3 regions of the Methyloglobulus sp. genome follow, and region 2 is predicted to be linked to each of the others. Evidence: riboswitches for the same ligand, from Rfam matches in the RefSeq annotation. Region 2 holds a riboswitch; each other region holds the start of a gene.
What was found. Region 2 has a riboswitch for cyclic di-GMP ahead of AC1YY3_RS00770 (VPLPA-CTERM sorting domain-containing protein). Riboswitches for the same ligand answer to the same signal wherever they lie in the genome.

Region 1: linked by a shared signal. The riboswitch ahead of AC1YY3_RS01215 (DVUA0089 family protein) and the one ahead of AC1YY3_RS00770 (VPLPA-CTERM sorting domain-containing protein) in region 2 are both predicted to bind cyclic di-GMP.
Region 3: linked by a shared signal. The riboswitch ahead of AC1YY3_RS01975 (VPLPA-CTERM sorting domain-containing protein) and the one ahead of AC1YY3_RS00770 (VPLPA-CTERM sorting domain-containing protein) in region 2 are both predicted to bind cyclic di-GMP.

Annotation. Positions count from the first base shown of each region.
Region 1 covers NZ_CBAROL010000002.1:15,183-23,382, reverse strand. Annotated here, with positions in the region: gene rimO (30S ribosomal protein S12 methylthiotransferase RimO) at 1-397, shown strand, start outside; gene AC1YY3_RS01220 (DVUA0089 family protein) at 993-1,634, shown strand; cyclic di-GMP riboswitch class I at 2,185-2,279, shown strand; gene AC1YY3_RS01215 (DVUA0089 family protein) at 2,244-2,978, shown strand; gene AC1YY3_RS01210 (CCXG family PEP-CTERM protein) at 3,389-3,976, shown strand; gene AC1YY3_RS01205 (DUF1097 domain-containing protein) at 4,327-4,851, shown strand; gene AC1YY3_RS01200 (hypothetical protein) at 4,937-5,197, opposite strand; gene hrcA (heat-inducible transcriptional repressor HrcA) at 5,420-6,478, shown strand; gene grpE (nucleotide exchange factor GrpE) at 6,510-7,160, shown strand; gene dnaK (molecular chaperone DnaK) at 7,232-8,200, shown strand, end outside.
Region 2 covers NZ_CBAROL010000001.1:148,840-157,039, reverse strand. Annotated here, with positions in the region: gene thiS (sulfur carrier protein ThiS) at 237-1,214, opposite strand; gene AC1YY3_RS00775 (3-deoxy-7-phosphoheptulonate synthase) at 1,211-2,281, opposite strand; cyclic di-GMP riboswitch class I at 2,572-2,654, shown strand; gene AC1YY3_RS00770 (VPLPA-CTERM sorting domain-containing protein) at 2,697-3,350, shown strand; gene hisC (histidinol-phosphate transaminase) at 3,416-4,531, opposite strand; gene mnmE (tRNA uridine-5-carboxymethylaminomethyl(34) synthesis GTPase MnmE) at 5,031-6,377, opposite strand; gene yidC (membrane protein insertase YidC) at 6,386-8,101, opposite strand; gene yidD (membrane protein insertion efficiency factor YidD) at 8,110-8,200, opposite strand, start outside.
Region 3 covers NZ_CBAROL010000003.1:12,282-20,481, forward strand. Annotated here, with positions in the region: gene AC1YY3_RS01960 (efflux RND transporter permease subunit) at 1-378, shown strand, start outside; gene AC1YY3_RS01965 (DVUA0089 family protein) at 793-1,341, shown strand; gene AC1YY3_RS01970 (PEP-CTERM sorting domain-containing protein) at 1,500-1,904, shown strand; cyclic di-GMP riboswitch class I at 2,209-2,294, shown strand; gene AC1YY3_RS01975 (VPLPA-CTERM sorting domain-containing protein) at 2,325-2,954, shown strand; gene AC1YY3_RS01980 (HesB/IscA family protein) at 3,061-3,387, opposite strand; gene AC1YY3_RS01985 (cysteine desulfurase family protein) at 3,397-4,506, opposite strand; gene AC1YY3_RS01990 (Rrf2 family transcriptional regulator) at 4,493-5,011, opposite strand; gene AC1YY3_RS01995 (REP-associated tyrosine transposase) at 5,213-5,746, opposite strand; gene AC1YY3_RS02000 (hypothetical protein) at 5,933-6,724, opposite strand; gene AC1YY3_RS02005 (DUF2780 domain-containing protein) at 6,945-7,568, opposite strand; gene AC1YY3_RS02010 (oxidative damage protection protein) at 7,789-8,061, opposite strand; gene mutY (A/G-specific adenine glycosylase) at 8,058-8,200, opposite strand, start outside.

The sequences.
Region 1 (8,200 bases), on a different contig from region 2:
CGAGACGGAACAGGAGTTTGAAGAACTCCTGGATTTTCTGGATGAAGCGCAACTGGATCGGGTTGGTTGTTTTGCTTACTCACCCGTAAAAGGAGCGGTTGCCAATGATTTGCCTGATTCGATCCCAGAAGAAATCAAGCAGGAGCGCTTAGCCCGTTTTATGGAACGCCAGTCTGAGATTAGTGCAGGACGCTTACAGCAACGCATAGGCAATATCGAAACCGTCCTGATTGATGAAGTGGTGGAAGAAGGCGCAGTTGCCAGAAGCCAGTCTGATGCGCCCGAAATCGACGGCCAAGTCTTCATCGATGGCGCAACCCATCTAAAAGTCGGCGAATTTGTTGACGTTGAGATAGAGGAAGCCGATGAACACGATCTGTGGGCGCATTTGGTTTAGTTCGTTTGATATTGCGAACAAAGCCAATACCTAATCATCAAGATATTTATTCCTCTCGTCAATCGTTCCTGCTTAAGCTATCAGTCGTAAATAGCGGGAGTAGGCGGTATTTCCAGCAGTTACACTTCTGGTTTTATTTCGAGGGGTGCAACAATATAGTGTGGCTGTTTTGCCCACCAGCCCTACCCATCTTAACCCCCACCCTAGCGGATCATTACGTCTGCTAGGTTAAGGTTAAACCCGCAAATCCCCTTACCAATTTACCGTTTGTTTTTTAATAAACCCCCTATAAAGTTTTTTCCTGCACGGTTTTATCTCAAAACTGAGAACCCGTTCACAACTTATCTCATCCCACTGAGAACCCGTTCACAGAAATTCTCCTTACAATTCTTATAATGGATACCAACTGGAGCGGCGGCAGAAATGCTGGCATCTTCATAGGGAAAGGTTGAATTGTGTAGTGGATACGCACAAACAAGGAAGCTAAAAACCAAACTCATGTAGGTGAGGGCGGAAAGTGACAGATCTCGGCACGGATAAAAAGATGGCTGCACTGCAAATCATTCTGACTTTCATTATTTAAAGGGTATTTAACATGAAAAAACAAATTTGTACGCTCGTACTTTGTTCAGCAGTTTTGGGTTTTGGTTCTGCCCAAGCCGCCTATGTTACTGTTGATGATGCAACAGGCAACGGCTCTATGGCGACTGCACTGAATTTGGATGCACAGTTTGATCAAAACTTTGATGCCAATATTGGCGACCCATTTACCAATATCTCCACCTCTTTTTTTCACGTGTCAGCCAATGCAACTACCGGTACAACTGGGCGTGATTGGTATTCGTTTACCACTAGCCAAGCTAATCAACAGGCTTTTTTTGATATTGACAATGGTATGACTGATCTGGATTCCTGGATTAGCTTGTATGATTCAGTGGGTACCTTGATTGGTGCCAGTGATGACGGTGGAGTCGCTGATCCAGGTTCTGTTCATGGTTATGACTCTTTTCTGAGTGTTGTACTTGCAAATCCTGGGTTATATTTTGTGTCAGTTGGACAGTTCCCTAACCAAGACCTTAGCCCAGGTCAAGATTACACCTTACATGTTTCGCTAGAGAATCATGTTAACCTATCTAACGTACCCGTTCCGGCCGCTGTTTGGCTGTTCGGCTCTGGTATTGCTGGCTTGATGGGTGCGCGGCGCAAGAAAATGCTGGTTGCACCAGCCATTGCCTAAGGAATAAAGCACACAATCTTACCTTCCTCAGTCGAGTTCGGCTGGGGAAGGTTTTGTAACTCAATAGCTGTTGTCGTTGGTAAAGCAAATAGCTTCGATTCTGTAATTAGCAGCTAGGCTATTGGCTTTACCTTAAAGATCAGTTGATGTATTTGTGAGTAGATTTAAGCTAAGTTTATCAATGCATTGTACGAATAGTGCTAATAACCTAGCTAACGAGAGCATTGTAGGGGTAGGCAGGTATTGTGCCTAGCTGAATACCCACCAATCACTTTGTTAGATCAACAATAAGGGCTTGCTCCTACGACAGCGCAGAAATATCAAATTTAATTGATTCAAAGGTTGTTGAGCTGTCGCCATAAAGCCTCTTTCTTCCCGACTTATCTCAATATTGTGAACCCGTTCACAATTTATCTCAGTCCACTGTGACCCAGTTCACAGAAAATTTCCCTACACCCCGTATAATTATTTGCAACTGGAAGGCGAAGCAGAAAAGCTCAAATTTCCAATAGGATAAGGTTTCATTGTGCAGGTTTTGCACAAACAGGGAGGAGATAAAAGCCATACTCATCGTGAGGTGAGGACGGAAAGCGACAGATCTTTTTCAGTGTGTACGAATACGAAGAAGAGGGCTGCACTGCTAATCATCCTAACTATATTATTTATAAGGGTTTTAAAATGAAAAATAAAATTAGTCTTATCGTATTATGTTCAGCACTGTTCGGATTAGGTTCTGCTCAGGCGGCTTATGTGTCTGTTAATAATGCGACAGGCAATAGCACTAGAGCGAGAGCATTGAATCTCGATTTAAATTTTGACAGCGTTTTGGATGCAAATATTGGCGATCCTTTAACCAATGTCTCAACAACATTCTTACACGCCTCGGTTAATGCAACTACCAGTAGCAATAACAATGGCTTGGATTGGTATTCATTCACCACCGCTCGGGCAAATGTACAGGCGTTTTTTGATATAGATAGAGGTATGCCTGACCTGGATTCTTGGATAAAACTGTATGATTCTAACGGTATTGAGCTTGTCAGTAATGATGATGGCGGTGTGCTTGACCCAGGCACTACAAATACTTGGGATTCTTTTATAAGCAGTGTACTTGCAAACCCAGGTTTATATTATGTGTCAGTAGGTCAATACTCTAATACTACTCGTCAGCAGGTAGGGCTTAGCAGAAATGACGATTACACCTTGCATGTTTCGCTTGCTCCAGCACCACCAGCAATTCCGGCTGCGGTTCCTGTTCCTGCTGCTGTCTGGTTGTTTGCTTCAGGTTTTGCGGGTTTGATGGGCTTTAGACGCAAGCAAATGCTCGCTGCTTCTGCTGCATAAAGGTTAGGTTAGTTAGTCCGGTATATCCCAGTCAAGTTCGGCTGGGATATGTTCGTTTAAGGGGTAGTATAAAATTTGACTGCTAAAACGCTACGCCCCATTCCAAAACCAGTAACCCAATAGTTTGACCTGAGGTTGTGGTATCAAAACCCAACACGCCGACATGAAGTTTTAAGCTATCGATCACCTAGATCCCTCTGCGACATCAACTTATCTCAATATTGAGAGCTCGGTCACACTTTATCTCACGCCACTGTGACCTCGTTCACAGAATATTTCCCTGCGATCCGTATAATTATTAGCAACTGGCGAGGAAAGCAAAGTGCTTGAGTTGCAGCGTGTTATTAACCTGGATCTACAATCACCCAACAAAAAGGTGTGAGATAGATTCTTAACGTAAGGAAATATGTATGAAACGTCAGATGAAAACGATTGTTTTATTGTCCGCTTTGCTTGGCTTGGGTAGCGTTCAAGCGGCCACAATCACATACGAAACCCGCAGCATTACTTCTGGGGTTAATAGTGCAGATTTTGAGGCATCTTGGTATGCTCAAACTTCCGAGATAACGTCAGTAAATATCACAGATTTCAGTTTAATTTGGGGAGGGAATAACACTTTCTCACATCTGATTATTGATTTTTCCAGTGATGCTAGCCAATTGTTATTCCAATTGGGTGTGGATGCCGGTTATGGCGGTGCTTTGTATTTGAATAGGGCATTAATAGCGAAAAAAACAAATAATCTTGGTAAATTAATGTTTTCTTATACCAATGCCATATCAGCAGGCAACTACATCCTTGAAACATTTTGGGCTGGGGATTGCTGTAATGGGGCTAACAGCGGGCAATTTAGTTTGGTTGGGAGTAATCAGCAAGGCTTGTCTTCGCCTGTACCTGTTCCCGCCGCTGTTTGGTTGTTCGGTTCAGGTATCGCTGGTTTAGTGGGCTTCAGCCGCAAGAAAATGTTAGTCGCTCCGATTGCACGTCATAATATCTAAAACCGTCACTTTGTTTATCCCAGTCGAGTTCGGCTGGGATAAGTGCTTCAAAAAAATCCTTCTTCCAAGTTATTCCAGAGCCAGCTAATTTTTCTGCACTCATCCTGACACTCTCAGTTTTTTCGACAAAAAACCATCAAGTTTTTCAGATTTGCTAGGCTTTTGCGGCATCTAGTCTGGCCTGATTTATGATCGTAGCAATCAGAATATTTAACTCCAGGATAATATCTGCTATATTCCCTACGCTACGGGTTAAACGAAGCCCGTGTTCTAATCGTCAGGTATTATAGAAACACCTCAGTGTGTACCTGGCTTCATAATTAAAATGAGGTGAGTTTCGGAGAATTCGCGTGGATAAACTAACAGCACTTTCTTTAAGCATTGGCGTTATCGCTGGTGTAGCAACATTTTTTGCCGTATTGCCGCTCACTGCTGGTATCTTTTTTATATGGGCAGCAACTATCGCCTGGGCGGCTTATTTCTTGCTGGGTGCTAACCAGGAAGCGGTTGTTAATAACATCACCTGCGGCATTTTTGGTGTGTTCATGGCATGGGCAACAGCGATTATGTTGACTGAAATTTCACCAACAACCATGTTAGGTTTTCCGTTTATGGCGGCATTTACCGTGTGTGCTGCGGTAATTGTAATGTGCTTGGCTGCTAATATCCCCAGGCTTGCGACGATACCTTGCAGTGTTTTAGGCTATTCTTCAACATTCGCCTATTTGTTACAAACCCCTGATAAACTCAATAAAGATGTGTTATTGGGCTTTTCTATGAGTAACCCTTTATTGGTGATTTCAATTTCTTTTGTGGTTGGTACTTTTTGCGGTGTTTGGTCAGCGCAACTTAGCGGTAAATTGACGACTAAATAATGATTTAGCACTAACAACTTACAAAGACGGTCTTCGTTAACACGAAACCGTCTTTTTTATCCATCAATGTGCAAGGTTACGTAAGTTAGCGTTGCTGCATCCAGCGAAAATACGTTTTGCCATCATCACAAACCCAGCTAGACCTTTGCACACCGTACTCCGTTTTTCGCAATACGCAATGGTGTTCCTCCTTGAATTCATTCCAATGACTGTCATCGGGATTAACGCTGAAATACAGGTTGCTTAATATGAAGATAGCCAGGGCGAATCCCCCGTAAAGCACAAAATCCAAAGGTTTTTTAGGCATATAACGTCGGATTAATGGTGTTATCTGATCTGAATTCATCACATTCTCCTACAAGAAAACTGGCTTAACTATACGCCTAATCAGTGTCCAAACAAGCGTTATCGATTACTGATATGACCTATTGTTAGATGGTTTTTTTGACGCACACGCCCCGTGTTTTACAGTGCCACTACCGTAGACATTGACAAGCTACGGTTGGACTGTTAATTTCTTTCTTTGGCACTCGCAAAGGAAGAGTGCTAGTTACAGTCGGCGTAATAGATGGCACACACTCAAATTTTAAACGAACGATCACTACAATTACTAAAAACGCTGGTGGAACGCTACATCAGCGATGGACAACCCGTGGGTTCGAGGGTGCTGTCCAAAGGTTCGGAATTAAACCTGAGTCCCGCCACCATCCGTAATGTCATGGCAGATCTTGAAGACATGGGGCTGGTGCATTCTCCGCATACATCTGCGGGACGGATTCCCACAGTCAGCGGTTACCGCATGTTTGTGGATACCCTGTTGACCTTCAAGCCATTGGAATCAAAAGACTTATTTCGCTTGCACGAAGGTTTGGCAGTTAAGGATGATAATAGTGACGTAATCGGCAAGGCCTCTAGGTTGCTGGCCGAACTGACCCAAATGGCAGGTATCGTCACCTTACCTAAGCGCGAAACGGTTTGCTTGCGCCACATCGAGTTTTTGCCGCTATCCAATACCCGCGTACTGGTCATTTTTGTGACTAACGAGCAGGAAGTCCATAACAAAATCATCCAGACTGATAAGAAATTTTCCGCTTCTGAATTGCAACAGGCAGCCAATTTTATCAATTCGATTTATGCTGGTCGTAGCTTGCAAGCGGTGCGCGAAGCCGTTTTGAAGGAATTGCAGGAAGATCAACAGCGCATGAACCAAGGCATGATAAATGCCATTAAAATTGCCCAGTTAGCGTTAGAACCCAATGATAAGAAAGAAGATTATGTGTTAGCTGGCGAAACTAACTTAATGGGCTTTTCCGAATTGGCTGGCAGGGACAACCTGAAAAAATTATTTGAAGCATTCAGCCAAAAACAATCCGTGCTGCATTTGCTGGATCATTGTATGAAAGCCGAAGGCGTACAGATTTTTATCGGCGAGGAATCCGGTTATAAGGCGTTTGATCAGTGCAGCTTAGTGACCTCTTCTTATTCTATCAGCGACGAAGTGGTTGGGGTGCTGGGCGTTATTGGCCCTACCCGCATGGCTTATGAAAAAATCATCCCGTTCGTCGATATTACCGCAAAATTATTGGGCGCAGCCTTGAATCCTAAATCTGCGACCCCATCTTCATAGGACTATTATTTTTCATTAAGGCATCAAAAAAATGAGTACCGACCAGGAACAAACTGAAACACAGCTTGATTCAAAAGAAAACGACGAAATCCTAGAAGAAGTCTTATCCGATGAAGGTTTAGCAGAAGAGGAACTCTCGCTGAATGAACCGCCATCGCAAGCAACGCTCATAGCAGAATTGCAGCAAGAACTGGCAGCAGCCGAGCAAAAAGCCCAGGAAAACTGGGATAAGGCAATCCGAACCCAGGCGGAAATGGAAAATCTGAGAAAACGCACCCAAAAAGACCTGGAAGATGCACACAAATACGCGCTGAACAGTTTTGCCAAAGAACTATTGTCGGTATTGGATAGCCTTGAACTGGGCTTACAAGCAGCAACAGGCGAAAGCGAGGAAGTCAAAAAATTTCGTGAAGGCAGTGAATTGACCATTAAGCAATTTGAAACCGTATTTGCAAAATTCAACGTCATGACGGTAAATCCAGTCGGTGAACCTTTCAATGCCGAGCAGCAGCAGGCAGTGTTAATGCAGGAAGTGGAAGATGCAACACCGAATACAGTGGTTAATGTATTCCAAAAAGGTTACACCCTAAATGGACGGTTATTGCGTCCTGCTATGGTTGTCGTGGCGAAAACGCCAGAGAAACCTGCAAAAAAATCGCCGGAAGATAATAAACAGGCTTGAATAAGCTAAAAAAGCCCTCATATCGGTTTTAACATTCACTTTACTTAACAAATTCAAGTCTGGAGCATTCAATGGCAAAAATTATTGGCATAGATTTAGGTACCACAAATTCCTGTGTTGCCGTGTTAGAAAATGGCGTGGCGAAAGTCATTGAAAACAGCGAAGGCGCACGTACTACCCCTTCAATCATTGCATTTACCAATGATGATGAAGTGTTGGTTGGGCAATCAGCTAAACGGCAATCCGTCACTAACCCAAAAAATACCTTATTTGCAATCAAACGATTGATCGGTCGCCGTTTCAAAGATGATGTTGTACAAAAAGACATCAAAATGGTGCCTTATAACATCGTAGAAGCTGGCAACGGAGATGCTTGGGTCGAAGTTAACGGCAAAAAAATGGCAGCACCGGAAATTTCAGCCAGAATTCTGATGAAATTAAAGAAAGATGCCGAAGCCTATTTGGGTGAAGAAGTTACCGAGGCCGTTATTACCGTACCGGCTTACTTTAACGACTCCCAGCGTCAAGCGACCAAAGATGCGGGGCGTATTGCCGGTTTAGAAGTCAAACGGATTATCAATGAACCGACTGCTTCTGCTTTGGCATTCGGCATGGACAAGCCCAAAGGCGATACCAAAATTGCAGTTTATGACTTAGGTGGCGGTACGTTCGACGTTTCCATCATCGAAATCGCCGAGATTGATGGTGAACATCAGTTTGAAGTGTTATCAACCAATGGTGATACTTTCTTGGGCGGGGAAGATTTTGATTCACGCGTTATCGAATACCTTGCCAGCGAATTCAAAAAAGATACTGGCGTTGACTTGCACAACGACCCATTGGCTTTGCAACGCTTGAAAGAAGCAGCGGAAAAAGCCAAGATTGAGCTGTCTTCCAGCCAGCAAACCGATGTTAATTTGCCTTATATAACCGCCGATGCGTCAGGTCCTAAGCATCTTAATGTCAAACTGACCCGTGCCAAACTGGAATCGTTGGTTGAGGAGTTAATCCTTCGCACCAAAGGCCCTTGTGAGATGGCA
Region 2 (8,200 bases):
GGTGCATTTTATGCACCATGAGATCTTAATTTTGATTGGCGATATTATAATTACTCAATCGGCTATGTCACCTAACCTTAGTTTAGGTGTATAGAATGCACCCTACTCGACTAAGTTTGTACTCCAACATTCGCTGTTTATCAGGAATCAAAAAACATGTTTTTTGACTCCGTATTTCTTAATTTAAGGCAACTCGTGCGGTGAGGAACGAACCGCATCCACGAAATATTGCGGACTTAAAAAAACAATCCATCAATCGGCGATGAAGCCGAAGCGAAACGCTTACGTGGCATACGCCCAGCCAGGAAAGCTTCCCGCCCCGCTTCTATGCCTTTCTTCATAGCAGAAGCCATAAGAATAGGATTTTTGGCTTCGGCAATGGCGGTGTTCATTAAAACGCCCGCACAACCTAGCTCCATTGCGATAGCCGCATCGGATGCCGTACCAACGCCAGCATCAACTAATATTGGAACATTAGCATTTTCCACGATGGTCAGGATGTTGTAGGGATTACGGATGCCTAAGCCGGAGCCAATCGGTGCTGCCAGCGGCATTACTGCAACACAGCCGATGTCTTCCAGCCGTTTGGCGGCAATGGGGTCGTCGTTGGTGTACACCATGACATCGAAGCCTTCTTTGACCAGCAATTCGGCGGCAACAAAGGTTTGCGCGACATCGGGGAACAGGGTCTTCTGGTCGGCCAACACTTCCAACTTGACTAGCTTGTGTCCGCCGAGCAGTTCCCGCGCCAAGCGGCAAGTCCTTACCGCATCTTCAGCAGTATAACAACCGGCAGTGTTGGGTAAAATGGTGTATTTATCCGGTGGAATAACATCCAGCAAATTAGGCTCGCCAGGATTTTGCCCGATATTGCTGCGGCGTATCGCAACGGTGACAATTTCTGCGCCACTGGCTGCTATAGCTAACCGCGTTTCTTCCATATCTTTGTATTTGCCCGTGCCAACCAATAAGCGTGAACGGTAAGCAATACCTGCAATGGTAAACGTGTCGTCTTGCCCACCACCAATCGCATGGACAATTTCGAGATGATCGCCATTGTGAAGCAACTGGTTTTGGTACTGATCGAAAGGCAAGATTTCTTTATTCAATTCAACAGCAATCCGTTTGCCAGCCAACCCCATGTTTTCGATAATATCGGCTACTTTCTTATCGCCAGAAAGCTCGTGGCTTTCACCATTGACATAAACGATCATAATTTTGAATTCCGGCGTTTTTGCACAGCTTTAGCCAAGTTTTTTAGGAGTGGCACGGTGTCATCCCAGCTCAAGCAGGCATCGGTAATGCTTTGTCCATAGGTTAAGGGTTGGTCGTCAATCACCTCTTGCCGACCTGCTTTAAGGTGGCTTTCTATCATCGTACCCATAATCCTGCGATCCCCACCGGCTATTTGCCCAGCGACATCTTCGCCGACGATAAGTTGTCTATGACATTGCTTTAAACTGTTAGCATGGCTGAAGTCGATCATAATATTTGATTTTAGATCGGCTTTTATTAGCCCTTTTGCCACTTGCTCAACACTGACTGCATCATAATTGGGCTGACCATTGCCGCCTCTTAAAATGATATGTACATCGTCATTACCCGTTGTGGAAAAAATCGCCGAATGTCCCGCCTTGGTCATCGACAAGAAATGATGCGGACTCATCGCTGCACCTATTGCATCAATAGCGATTTTTATGGTGCCGTCGGTGGAATTTTTAAAACCGATTGGGCAAGATACGCCCGAAGCCAGTTCTCGGTGTCCTTGGCTTTCTGTGGTTCTAGCACCAATCGCGCCCCAGGCAATCAAGTCAGAAATGTACTGCGGCGTGATTAAATCCAGGTATTCCGTCGCGGCCGGCATACCCATATTATTCAAATCCAGCAATAACTGTCTGGCAACGCGCAAGCCTTTATTGATATTGAAGCTGGAATTTATATCGGGATCGTTTATCAGTCCTTTCCAACCCACCGTGGTGCGTGGCTTCTCAAAATAAACCCGCATGACAATCAACAGATCTTTTTTTAATTCATCTTTAACTGCTTTTAGCAGACTGCCATATTCTTTTGCGGCTTGGGTGTCGTGAATTGAACACGGCCCTACCACAACCAGCAAGCGGTCATCTCTGCCATTTAGAATGTTATGTATATCATGCCTTGCTTTAAGCGTTGTTAGCGCGGCAATGTCACTGAGCGGCATTTCATCATGAACCTGGACAGGCGCAATGACTTCTTTGGTCTCACAAATTCTCAGGTCGTCAGTTTTATAGGATGTTTGCATGTGGTGTTATTAACCAGTTTTGTCTGTTGGTACTTCGTAGGTGCTATTTTAACTGTTTTTATTGGGTGTTGTCAGTGCTTACTGTATGTTCGATATGGTTGATGTAATTCGAAACCGTTTGCTAATGGGGAACTAACAGCATTTTCTATGCCAAACATAGTAGGTAATTGTACGTATATATTTGTTTTGAATACTTTGGTATTTTCCCCCAATGTAAAAATCCGTTGGAAGTAAAAAATTATTTTTGATGGGATTTTACATAAAAGGCAATTGACTTTGTGCACAAAGCAATGCTGCCATGCTACACCTGTTGCGAAATAGGGTCGGAAAGCTACAGATCTTTGAAATAATCCAAGATGGCTGAGTTGCAAAATACTTTTTTTAGATTATTAAATATTATACTTGGAGAAATAAAATGAAAAAAATCTTACCCTTGTTATTCTTTGCAACTGTGGTTCTCTCAGTTTCAAATCATGCTCAAGCGGCGGTATTCACCATTGGAGACGATGATGGTTACGGTATCGGTATTGCCAATAACGCCACACACCCTTTCAATGGCTTTAGCGCAAACTATGATGGTCGTAGTGCAGCCGAAATGGCTGCAACCAACGGTGCACAATTCACTGACACTTATAGCACTACTCATCCAGGTTTTGGGCCCCAAGCTGGAACTGTAGCTACCTTCAACTTTTCGGGCTTAGGTAGTGGCTGGACAGCAGGACATCTGGAGTTCGATATGGCTGATTTCCAAGCCTCAACCTTTGGCGCGGTCGCTGTGGATTTCAATGGCATTGTGCAGAACTGGGCGTTCAATGACGGATTTCCTAATACGGCTTTACGTACATTTAATCTTGAACAAGCAGTTCTTGATTCGATCAACAGCACGGGTGCGCTTATTGTGAATATTAACCGCAACCTAAGTAACGATTTCTATGGCTTTGACTATGCTAGGCTGTCTGATATTAATGTTGGTACCGTGGTGCCTGTTCCTGCTGCCCTTTGGCTATTCGGATCAGCTATAGCTGGACTGAGTTCATTTGCTCGTCGCAAGCAAGCTGCATCAGCATAAAGATATAAACGCAAATATAGGGGCGTTAACACTTTCCGATAAAAGTGATAGCGCTCCTTCTCAATTTAAGTTTTCTCAGGAATATTTGGATTGCCCAAGTTTTCCAAGCTGACTTTTAAGGCAGCCAAAAAAGCCTGATTTTCTTCGGGCTTGCCGATGGTGACACGTAAGCAGTCTGCCAATAATCCGCCTTGATGACTCATATTTTTGATTAAAACGCCCTGTTGTTTAATGGCTGTGAAAATGTCAGTTGCCATATCTTTAGGTGTCTTGAACAGGATAAAATTTGCGGCACTGGGATAAACGGTAATGCCATCCAGGTTGCTGAGTTGGTCGTAGACATGTGTACGTTCTGTGCAAATTTTTTGGGTTTGCTCGTCAAACAGCGCATGATGAGTCAGTGCAAAGTGGGCGGTAGCTTGAGTGAGAATATTAATGTTGTAGGGAAGTCGGATTTTATTGAGTTGTTCAATAACACTTGACGCACCGACGAGGTAGCCCAGACGTAATCCTGCCAAGCCCAGTTTGGAAACGGTTCGCATCACCAACAGGTTTTCGTGCTGTGTCAGTTCATTGATAAAACTGGCATCGGCGAAAGGCGCGTAGGCTTCGTCCACAATGACCAAACCATTTGCAGCGGCAATGATTTTATTTATAGCTTCAGCACTAAACAGATTGCCAGTAGGATTATTGGGATAGGCCAAAAATATAAGGCTGGGTTGATGTGCCACAATCGCAGCCAGCATGGACGGCAAATCTAGCTCGAAGCTATCGGGCAGTAAAGGCGTATTGATAAAACTCAAGCCTAGCGAATGGCTGATTTGCTGGTACATCACGAAGCTGGGTTGTGCAGACAACACACTGGCATTAGGTGGCAAGGCCATCAGCAGAATCTGGATAAGCTCATCAGAACCATTGCCCAACAACACATCAAGCACTGACGGAATGTTATTTTGTTCCCTAATCGTTTGCGTGAGTTGCTTTGCCTCTGGATCTGGATAACGGTTTAGTTCGCAGGTTTTCAATGTTTCCAGCCATCTTTGAGTAAGGTCATCCGGCCAGCTATAAGGGTTTTCCATCGCATCCAGCTTAATCAAACCGCTCGCATCTGCAACCTTATAAGCGGACATTGCCAAGACTTCGTTGCGAAAAATGGCGGCAGTTTTGTTATTCAAAAGCATTATTCTTGGATGTGTCGCAAAAGTTGAAAGAAGTTTTTCGATGGTCTAACTGTAGATTTATCTCATAATTTTATCATAGCTCTTTACTGTGAAGTGGTGGTTAAACTTAAAACATCAATAACCCAATAGAACCCAACCGATCCACGACCATTGGGTCGTCTACCTCGGCTTTAGTGAATTGGATAATGAAATTCAATACCGCGTTTGGGTGCCATTAAGGGTTGCCAACAATACCGTGTAAGTAAATCAACCCTACGTTCTGTTTATCAATTTTTGCTGATGCGTTTTTTATTGTGTTTTTCATGGATTTCTCACACCATACCTATAATTTGCAAAGTACTGCGTAGGTGTAAATAAGTTTGTAATTATTTGACATGACTATGTACAAGTCACAGGTAGTGCTGAATCTACATGAGCTAACACCTTGAAAGAAATAAAGACTGTTTGTCCTAACCTGTGCATTGTATATAGCCATGTTATTTGATATTTTCTAACTTGGTTATTTACCAATGCAGAAACTGGAAAATATTTTCCCCAAAAGGTCATCTGACGTAAATTCTCCTGTGATTTCAGCAAGAGCCTGTTGGGCTTGCCGTAAATCTTCTGCTACGAGTTCGCTGGCTTGGGTGGTTTGTAGTTGGTGCAGGGCGTTTTGGATGAGTTCGTAGCCGTTTTTTAGGGCTTCAAGGTGGCGGGTTCTGGCTATGAAGATGTCTTCTGCGGTATCGTTGTAGCCGACGCTTTGTTTCAGGTGTTGGATGAGTAAATCCATGCCTACGCCAGTTTTAATGGATAGGTAGATTTGTGTGCCTGATTCTGTGTTTTGTATTTCCGGCTCGGAATTTACTAAATCTATTTTGTTGTAGACGGTTGTAATGTCCAGGTCTTCGGGGATAGCGTCCAGTAATGTTTGGGGTTCTGTCTCTCTGATGTCGATAAGCAACAGTACTTTGTCGGCTTTGCGGATTTCTTCCTGAGCGCGACGAATACCTTCTTGCTCTATGGCATTTGAGCTTTCTCTCAAACCCGCCGTGTCAATGATGTGCAGCGGCATTCCGTCGAGTTGGATGCGTTCGCGCAACACGTCCCGCGTGGTGCCGGCTATGTCGGTAACGATGGCGGCATCGTGTCCTGCGAGCGCATTGAGTAGGCTGGATTTTCCGGCATTCGGTTTTCCCGCCAATACAACGGTCATGCCATCACGCAATAACCGCCCTTGTTTGGCGGTTTGTTGGATTTCTTCTAATCTTTTTACCAGACTTACTAGCCGATTTTCGACCACTCCATCGGTTAAAAAATCGATTTCTTCATCGACAAAATCAATCGCCGCTTCAATGTAGATTCTAAGTTCGGTGAGCTCGGTAATCAGCAGATTGATCTGCTCGGAAAACACGCCTTGCATGGAGCGTTGCGCGGAGCGTACGGATTGCTCGGTGCTGCTTGTTATCAAATCGGCTATGGCTTCGGCTTGAGCCAAATCGAGCTTGTTGTTGAGGAAAGCGCGTTCGGTGAATTCCCCTGGCCTGGCTAATCTTGCGCCCAATGCTAATACATGCCGTAGTAGCATGTTGAGGACTACCGAGCCGCCATGACCCTGGAGTTCAAGTACATCTTCGCCAGTATAAGAAGCGGGGGCTGGAAAGTAGAGGGCTATGCCGGAATCAATAACGGCATTGTCTTGATCGAGAAAGCTTGAGAATTGCGCCGTTCTAGGCGTTAAGGCTTTTTTTGTTAGTTTGGTTGCGATTTCAGTAACTAATCCACCTGAAATTCGGATGATACCGACACCTCCGTTACCGGAGGGTGTCGCTATGGCTGCAATGGTGTCTATGTGTTCAATGTCCAATAGTCGCGCTAGGCTTGTGCATTGATTTTTTTGGTGATGTAGGTCTGCTGGAGAATGGATAAGGTGTTGTTAACCACCCAGTACAGCACCAAACCGGCGGGGAAAAATAGGAAGAATATGGTGAAAACAAGCGGGAACATTTTTAATATCTTTGCCTGCACTGGATCAATCGGCGGCGGGTTTAGGCCTTGCTGGATTTTCATGGAAATACCCATGACTACTGGCAGCACCAAAAATGGATCCATTGCGGATAAATCTTGAATCCACAATAAGAACGGTGCTTGCCGGAATTCAACGGTTTCGCTTAATACCCAATATAAGGACATGAACACGGGAATTTGAAACAGGATAGGTAAACAACCACCTAAAGGATTGACCTTTTCCTTTTTGTACATATCCATCATTTCTTTGTTAAACCGTGGTCTGTCGTCGGCAAAACGCTCCTGCAATTCTTTTAGACGCGGCTGGATTTTTCGCATCCTTGCCATTGAGATGAAGCTGGCTTGGGTCAACGGGAACATCAACAATTTAATGCACATGGTCACGCCAATAATTGCAAATCCCCAGTTATTGGTAAAACTATGAATCTTATTGAGCAGCCAGTAGATCGGCTTGCCGATGAAGGTCAACACACTGTAATCGACGGTCAGCTCAAGCCCTGGTGCTACTTTTTCCATAACAGGTTGAATTTTCGGTCCTGAAAATAAGCGTGATACGAACTGTGCTTCTGTGTTGTTGGCGACGGTCACTGGCGGCGAATACGAGCCGATGACGTAGCGTTCATCTTTTAAATGTTTGGTGTAAAAGTGATTTTCTGATTCTGCGGGTGGAATCCACGCCGAGGCAAAATAATGCTGAATCATGGCTGCCCATCCGCCTTGGCTGGCGACATCCAAATTATCATCAACCATATCGTCAAAGTTAATCTTTTTGTACTTGTCCTTTTCGGTATAAACAACGCCACCATCATAGGCCCGCATACCCGCAGTCAGCATGTTGCCAGTGTTTTCATTGAAGGGTGTCCGTAATAATTGACTGTATTGCCTGCCTGACCAGTCTTTTCCGGTGTTGTTTTTGATGTTTTGATTGAGTGTGATTTCGTAACTGCCACGTTTGAAAACAAAGGTTTTGGTCATTGCCAACCCATTGTTATCCGTCCATGTTAGTGGAACGGTAAGGCTGTCTTGTCCGTCAGCAAGGGCATAGCTACTCGCTTGATGAGCGTAAATGGTGTGATGATCGGGTGCTGCTGCATTTCCGCTGGCTGCAATCAAGCCGCTTTGCGCGATAAACATTTTTTCTGGGCTGCTATTAAACAATCTTACTGGCTGGCGATTTTTTTCAGCGGCCTCTAAACCGACGAGTTTCCTCATCGCGTTGACAACCGTATTATCTTTTTCTACTGGGTAACTCAGTAAATCCAGATTTTGTATGGTGCCACCTTGCATATCAATTTCAAGGGCAATAACATCGGTCTTTACTGTAATAATATCAGTGGCAGAAACAGCCGCCAACGGTGCAGTAGCGACTGGTTGCCCGTCGGTTTGTACCTGTGCAGTAGTGGTATTGCTTGTTGCAGGCAGATCTTCTTTAACATCTGCAACCGCAGGGCTTTCGACTTGTGCGATAGCTGGCTTGGGGCCGTAATCCATTTGCCAGGCTTGCCATAGCAACAACACAATCATTGCAAAAGCGATGACGAGTATAAATCGTATATTTTCCATTCTTAATATTACTTCTTATTACCAAATTTTTCAGGAACGGGATCAATGCCACCTTCATGAAAAGGATGGCATTTCAATAATCTTCTGGCTGTCAGGTAT
Region 3 (8,200 bases), on a different contig from region 2:
ATCGGAGGCATCGCGGCGGTTATCCTGACCGGAGCGCCTTTATCAGTGGGTTCTATTGTGGGTTTTATTACCTTATTCGGCATCACTGTACGTAACAGCATCATGCTATTGTCGCACTGCCAGTATTTGGTCGATCACGAAGGCAAAACCTGGCATCTTGAAACCATCACCTTGGCCGCGCAAGAACGCTTGCCGTCCATTTTAATGACCGCCCTGGTCACCGCCTTAGCCATGTTCCCGATTGCCTTCAGCAGTGACAATCCGGGCTCAGAAATCATGGGGCCAATGGCGGCAATTATCATCGGTGGCTTATTTTCTTCTACCTTGCTGAATTTGTTGCTGTTGCCGTGTATGCTGCTGCACTATGGAAAACGCTGAATTTTCACATTAAGATTTACATCGAACCAAACTTATCTATACCCATCCCAATAAGCACTCATCGTTACCTTCTCCAAAGGGAGAGTAATCCAAAATCCCGTTCGCCCTTCACTCTTACTTTCCAGCTAACAACATAAATTTCTGCCATATAGGTATTCGTACTTAGGTATTCGTACTTAGGTATTCGTACGAATATTTTTTAATTTTCTAACTCCGTAAAATTTACCCATGCTTAATGAAAAAGCTTACGCGGAAATTAAATGCGATCAACATCGCACTTAAAGATCCAGCATCGTAAGCAGACCTCAAAGAGTAAATGACATAGCCGCAATTTAATGCCAAGAAGGCAGTTTTTTGAGGCTGATATTTGGCTTAGGTAGATTTTATGCCTATTCATTCAACTCGGAGTTAAAAATGAAACACCTATTATTTATTGCAATATTGTTAAGTTCTTTTGGGGTTAATGCGGCAAATTTTTCGTTTACTGGCAATTTAGATCATGATGACGATTTTAGAACATTTAGTTTTACTGTTGATTCAACCAGTGATGTAACTATTCGTACATCATCATATGCAGCCGGTGGGTTTGATCCTTTACTTGTGCTTTTCGATAGTACTGGAACTTGGATAAGCATGAACGATGATATCAGTACTGATGATGGACTGTATGACTCGCTGATAACCTGGAATCTTGATGCCGGCAATTACATTGTCGCTTTAGCACAATTTGGTACTGATTTAACCCAAAGCCCAACCCTAAAGGAAATTGTGTGGTCTACCTTTTATGAAGGTTTTGATGATCTCACCAGCTTTTATGCATTAGACATCAACAATGTATCGTCTGCATCTATATTAAACAATAATGTCTCATCCGTCCCCGTCCCAGCCGCCGTATGGTTATTTGGTTCTGCTTTAATGGGGTTACTGGGCATGAGAAAAAAATCTCATACAGCAACTGTTTAGTCCCTTCGGTTACATAGCTTTATCGTACAGATCCAGTCATATTTACCGATATAACTGGATACCTTACTGATAAAGCCTGCAAACCGTTAGATTTAGAACTCAGCCATTACACACTCACATTTGTATCATTTAATGGTATTTATTTTTTGGAGAACGCCATGAAAATACGATTATTTTTAATCACTACACTGCTACTGGCTTGTTTTACCACAGCAACGTTTGCGTCAAACTTTAAGCATCAGGCTTTTGGTCAAAATCATAACTCTGGACACAACCAAAGTTGGAGTCAGCCAGTATCGACTCAGTTTGGACAGCACCATAACCCTGTCGACCATGAGGTTAAATATACTAACTATGATGTCAAAAACCTCAGCGAAATTAAAGATCGCTACGATACCATTCCTAAATTGTGCAAAAAGAAGGATGGTGGTGAGGATGAAGAAAACGACGACGATGAAGAGGAAGAGGAAAACGACGAAGTCAGTAATGTTCCTGTCCCTGCTGCGCTTTGGTTATTTGGCTCCGGTTTGCTCGGATTACTTGGCGTTAAGCGTAAATCTTAATAAGCTGATTTTAATAATGAGCTAATGATCTCTATTACCTTACGGAAACCGGTATACCCCCTCCCCTAACGATATAACTAGGGCGAGGGGCTTCATATAACAACTTTAATGTAATGAATGTTATCTATTAGGGTTGCCAAGAACTGTACAAAAAACCTAGTTTTAAAAAACAGCTTGATATAGGTATTCGTACGTATTTTCTTACATTTTAAATTCATTAAAATAGAGCCATCAATAATTAATAAAGCTTTTAAGAAGACTTTACGCACTAAAACAATGCCGTTGTGCGCCACAATGATTATTGATGTAACAAAGCCACACTTGTTGAAAAACAAGGTCGGAAAACTTCAGGTCTTAGGGATGATTATCGAAGATAGCTGGGTTGCATAGTGTTTTTAACTGATGTTTTAAGGAGTTTTTATGAAAAGGCAATACTATTTCCTCGCAACTATTATACTGGGGCTTTTTTCTTCAGTAAGTTCAGCAGCAACACAAAGTTTTTGGGCAACAACCAGCCAAAGTGATACCGCTTGGGCACCAAAATTTTTAAATGAAGGTGGTTCAAAAACATTTAATATCAATTACAGCAGCTTATACAATTTGGGAAATAATCTGACAATTAATTCTGCTAAATTGTGGCTTTTGGCTGTGGATGATTATTATGGAAATCATTGCTCAGAACAGGGGGGAACAAGCTCTCATTGTAACGATGATACCAATAGACGTACGCAACAAGATCCCCTAGAACAAGCAAAAATCGTTAACATTGAAGGTATACCAGGCATCTACGGCAGCCCAATTGAAATTAATGAGTTCAAATGGTATGACCTAAACATTAACGTAGCAAACTACTTATCAATTGTTGATGGTCAATTTAGTGCTACTGTTAAAGCTGCTTGTGGCGATTTTTGGTACAAAAATGCGAAACTTGTAGTTGATTATGATCTTAAGCCTGTGCCAGTTCCTGCAGCAATCTGGTTATTTGGTTCAGCTTTGATGGGTTTAACAGGTATGAAACGTAAGTCTATTCGGCGTAACGTAGCAGCATAAACTTTTCAAATTATTCAAGCAGAATTACTTTTATTCGTTTGCTAAAACACACCCAGCTTGGTTATTATGACCAAGCTGGGTTTTTTTATGTGAACAGCCTTAACAATTAGTTAACCGTAAAACTCTCACCGCAACCACACTCACCCGTGACATTCGGGTTATTAAACTGAAACGCTTCATTAATGCCTTCCCTGCGATAATCGAGTTGTATGCCGTCAATAAACGGCAGGTCATTTTGTTGCACGATGACCTTCACCCCGAAATCTTCAAAAACTGCGTCATCGTCCGCTACGGCATCAGAATAATCCAAGATATAGGCATAACCGGAACAACCGGATTTTCTGACACCCAGTTTTAAACCCACACCCTTGCCGCGTTTTTCCAACTGTCTTGTAATCTGACGAGCCGCGCTTTCTGTTAATGATACTGCCATAAACCACCTCTAGCCTGGGATTACCAGGGCTTGTAATAAATTAGTAAATTCGATAATTTCCGCTTCCGTATTCGTTTTTCCTAAACTGATACGGATTGCACTTTTAGCAAGTTCTGATGCTACGCCCATTGCTGCCAACACTGGACTTGGCTTACCGCCACCACTGGCACAGGCGGAACCGCTGGATACCGCTATGCCTTTCTGGTCGAGCTTCATGAGCAACATTTCACCATCCATTCCCTCAATTCCAAATTGCACAGTATTCGGCAATCTTTGTGCTTCTTTTGCAAAAATGGAAATGCCAGGAATAGCCGTTAAGCGATCTTCCAATAGATTTCTTAGCTTTAGCAAATGTGCCGCACGTTGGGCAAGTTCTGCACCCGCAAGTTCCGCCGCTTTACCAAAGCCTATTATGGCGGGACTATTTTCCGTCCCTGCCCTAAATCCTTGCTCTTGTCCACCGCCCAAAAACAGTGCTTTTAAGCTAACTTCTTTGTCAAAAATTAATGCGCCACAACCTTTAGGCCCATAAATTTTATGGCTGGATATGGTCATCATGTTCACACCCAACTCATTATAGAGTACCGTAATTTTACCCAAAGCTTGCACGGCATCAGTGTGAACGAGAATGCCCTTATCTCTTAGCTGTTGTGCATAACGGGCAATATCCTGAATAACGCCTGTCTCGTTATTTGCTAGCATAATGGAAACCAGATAAGGATGGTATTGTAGGGTTTCATCAATCGCATCTTGGCTAACAAGCCCATTACGATCAACGCCAATTAACTTCAATTCGTGACCTAACCTAGCCAGATTGTCGGCTGGTTCGCTAATGGAAGTGTGTTCAATAGCAGAAATTGCTAATTTGGCTTGAGGTTTTATAGCTGTCAAAGCAAGATTGTTAGCTTCCGTACCACCACTGGTAAAGATAAGCTGCGTGGGCTGCGCCCCAACTAACGCGGCTATTTGCTCCCTGGCTGAATCAATCGCGCTCCTAACCAGCCTTCCGTGCCGATATAAACTGGAAGGATTACCATAAAACGTCGTCAAGAACGGCAGCATGGCTTCAAGCACCCGATCATCAATTGGGGTGGTGGCATTATGATCAAAATAGATCATTTTCCCGTATCGTCCCTGCCTTGTTCCTTTGTATTTGGATTATTTGTTGGACATTTTGGTGCTGGCGTTTGGCTACTTCCTGTACATGTTGCTTTTCCAGCAATTCTGCGAGACTAATGTCTTTTAAATAATCCCTGATTTGTGTGCTTAAACCTGTCCACAAATCGTGCGTCAAACACGCCTGATCGCCTTGGCAATTGGATTTTCCTCCGCAACGTGTGGCATCAATTTGTTCGTCAACGGCGGCAATTATATCCGCAACGCTAATTTCACTCTCCTTAAGGCATAGCTGATAACCCCCACCCGGCCCACGCACCCCTTGCACCATACCCGCACGGCGTAAACAGGCAAAAAGTTGCTCCAAGTACGATAACGAAATAGTTTGCCGTGCTGCGATTTCATTCAAGGTAACCGCCCTATCCCTGCCATGAAATGCCAAGTCAAGCACGCTGTTACCGCATATCTGCCTCTTGTGGTTAAACGCACACACATCCCCAACAGTCACTCAATAATCCCAGCACTATACTTAAGCCTTTGTAATAGTCAACCCTTATGCTTTTAGCTACGGGGATGAGCAGTGTGTTTACAATCTGAAGTGAGATTTTCTCGCTCCCAAGCCCATCGCTATGCTTGTTCCCAAGCTGGGGCTTGGGAACGAGCATAGAACGGAACTTAGGAATCAGGATTAACCTAACATCGCCGTCCTTCACCATGCCCGCACTATCTCGATCAACCCTTCCTGCCCAGCATAATTCCGTGCGCTTGAATAACGCCAATGCTCCGGCAAATCGACATAGCCGCGTTTTACTGGATTTTGATGGATATAATCCAGCTTTTGCCGCATTACCTCTTCGGATTCAATTAATTGCGGATGATTGCCTTCTTCCCAGACCTGGTAAGTGCTTTCCGTTTTGTGCGTGCGTTTAAACAATGCCAGCAGCTCCAGTATATTCGCAGCCTGGCGCTGCTCCAGAAAAGCGATGATCTGCTTGGCGCTGTAGGCTTTAAACCGCTGCATATCCCGGCTTAAATCCGTCGATGCGGCAATAAGATGCAAGTGGTTTTCCAGGATGACGTAGCCGTAGATCTGGAACTCAGCCTCCCGCTGCAAAAACCGCCAGGAATCCAGCACGATATCCACTACCTCCGTGCGCGTGAACAGCGGTTGCCAACGGTTAACCGTTGCCGTCATGAAATGCGGATAGTCCTTGTTTAAAATGCGGTAACGGCTTCTTGGCATGTGATTATCTTACGCTAGTTTAATGCTCGTTCACAATCTCCAGATTACGCTCGTTCCCAAGCTCCGGCTTGGGAATGCTATTTTTGGAAGCTCTGGCTTCCTTTATTAATGCTTGAAGCTAGAGCTTCCAAGGTGTGTGTTCCCAAGCTGGAGCTTGGGAACAAGCATTCTATATTTAAGCATAAATCAAGCCCGCAAAAAGCCTAACTCAAACACTTGCGGTTGCAGTTTGTCGCTCAAAGTTTTGTATGCCGTTTCAAACGGCTTAAAATCAATGGCTACGTTATCGCCGCTGGCATTACGCGCTTTGAGCGCATTGCGAATTTGATACCAGCCCACATCGGCGCGGTTCAACTTCAATTCATCACGGACGCTACGCACGTCGGTTTCGGCGAAATACGCTTGCCATAACACTCGTCCGGCATCCAAGACCGCCTGTGCTTCTAGGGAAATGCTGGAGTGCGGCGACATGTCGCCGCGTGCAGCGTGCGTAGACGCTGCTTGCGTAGACGTGTCTACGCACTCCACCTGCTTGGCTTGCAACGCCGCCAGGTATTGCACCATAAAGTCAGATTCAAAACGGTCTGGCGCGTTGACTTCCGTCTCGGTATAAGGGATGAAGTGGTTGACGATGTTCCATTTCTTGCCGTTCCATTCAAGGTCGTTGGCGCTGGCTGTTAAGTTGCTGCCATTAAACAACATCCAAATTAAGCAGTCGGTTTTGAATTCATCGGATAATGGCTTAGTAGGCTGTAAAAACTGGTCGCGGTCGTTGAGCCAAGTTTGCCTTATGACGCGGCGAACTGTAAAGACAATCGCAACTTGCCAAAGAGTTTCAGGCGTGACGTAAAAACCACATCCATTGCTATAAACTGAAGACAACAATCCTGTTTGATTCGCATTTTGTACGTCGCCACCTTTGCACAAAAAATAACCAATTGAATTTTCACACCATGCGGTCACTTTTGCTTTAGCCATTTGTGGATGAATTGCATTTTTTAACGTCTAAATGAAGACAAATGCTATGTTTTTAATGACAATAAAGAAATACTGAATGCAGACAACGCAGGAACAGTGCCACCGCCCTGTATTGACTACCTACATCTTTGTAGGCAGTCCCAGTGATTTTTTGGGGATTTTAGATGTTACCTTATGCAAACGCGCTTAACTTAATGGCATCAAACACGATTTATTTCGATCAAGGCATCAAAGCACCCTGCAACAAGCTCATGGTAGTAGAACCACCCTGACCTTGTACGTATTGCAAGATGACGGGGATGAACTGGCTCATCATGCCGGAATCCATGCCCAAGCTCTGAAATGAACTTGCCAATGCGGCCATATTACCCAGACTGCTACCGCCACCTAGAGCACTAGCTGCACTGCCAATAAGGCTACCAGATCCACCCAAGGCAGGTGCTGCTGAGAGTAATTGCGACATCCCTGGTACAGCTTGGCTGACTTGACCGAAACTGGATGGACTCATGCTTTGTTGAGCCATGGAAAAGATAGAACCTGCACCGCCAGTTGCCTGTTGCTGCGTAATTCCTAGCTGCTGAACCAGAATGCCTACCAAACTAGGTGCTTGGGCAGTCGCAGGTGTTGCACCAGCAATACTACCGACCGTGCTTGCAGCAGTTCCAACTGACGGTAATTGTCCTGCTACCGTACCCATAGAGGGTGTTACAACCGCAGGGAGTTGGCTGGACATCGTACTTGCTGGCAAGCTTGCACCGCCTGTTTGTACCGCGTTCTGTGGCATAGAAGCACATCCTGTGAGTGTTGCCAACACAATAGTTGCCATAGTTGCAAATGTTTTCATTAATAGAACTCCTTGAAGTTGATATTGAGTTTGAGTTAGAAAAACTGAATTGCAACGACATTAATCATTGCTCTTTACTATTTATCGAACAGGTAATACTTCTTAGAACCTGTTCAAGATCTACCGCACCATCACAGTCGAGTAAAATACACAGGAAATATTAACCGTGTAAGTCGGGAATGAACGTTAGCACATCAGTTTAGATGTAGCAAACTTTGCCTTAGGCTTTCGGCGGCACATAGCCCTGTGGCATGTCGTCGTTGCCTTCAAACAAAAATTTATTCCTTTCCTCTGCTAAATAAGCCCTAGCATGAGGATCATAACTCGCCAATTTATTTTCATTGATTAACATGGTCTGCCTACTTAGCCAATCTTTCCAGACTTGCTTGGATATTTTCTCAAATATTTCCTGACCTTTCGCGCCAGGAAAAGGTGGCTCGTCCAAACCTTCGGCTTCTTTGCCTAATTTCACGCAGTTAATTAATCGGGTCATTTTTGTTCTCCTTTGAAGTGTTGTTGCAATAGCAGTTTAATAGGTGCAGAAAGCCCTAGTTGCTTGATTTGTTGGTTGTTATACCAGTTAACTCGATCATTTTCCTGGATAAAGTCCATTGTGCTATTCGTTTCGATAA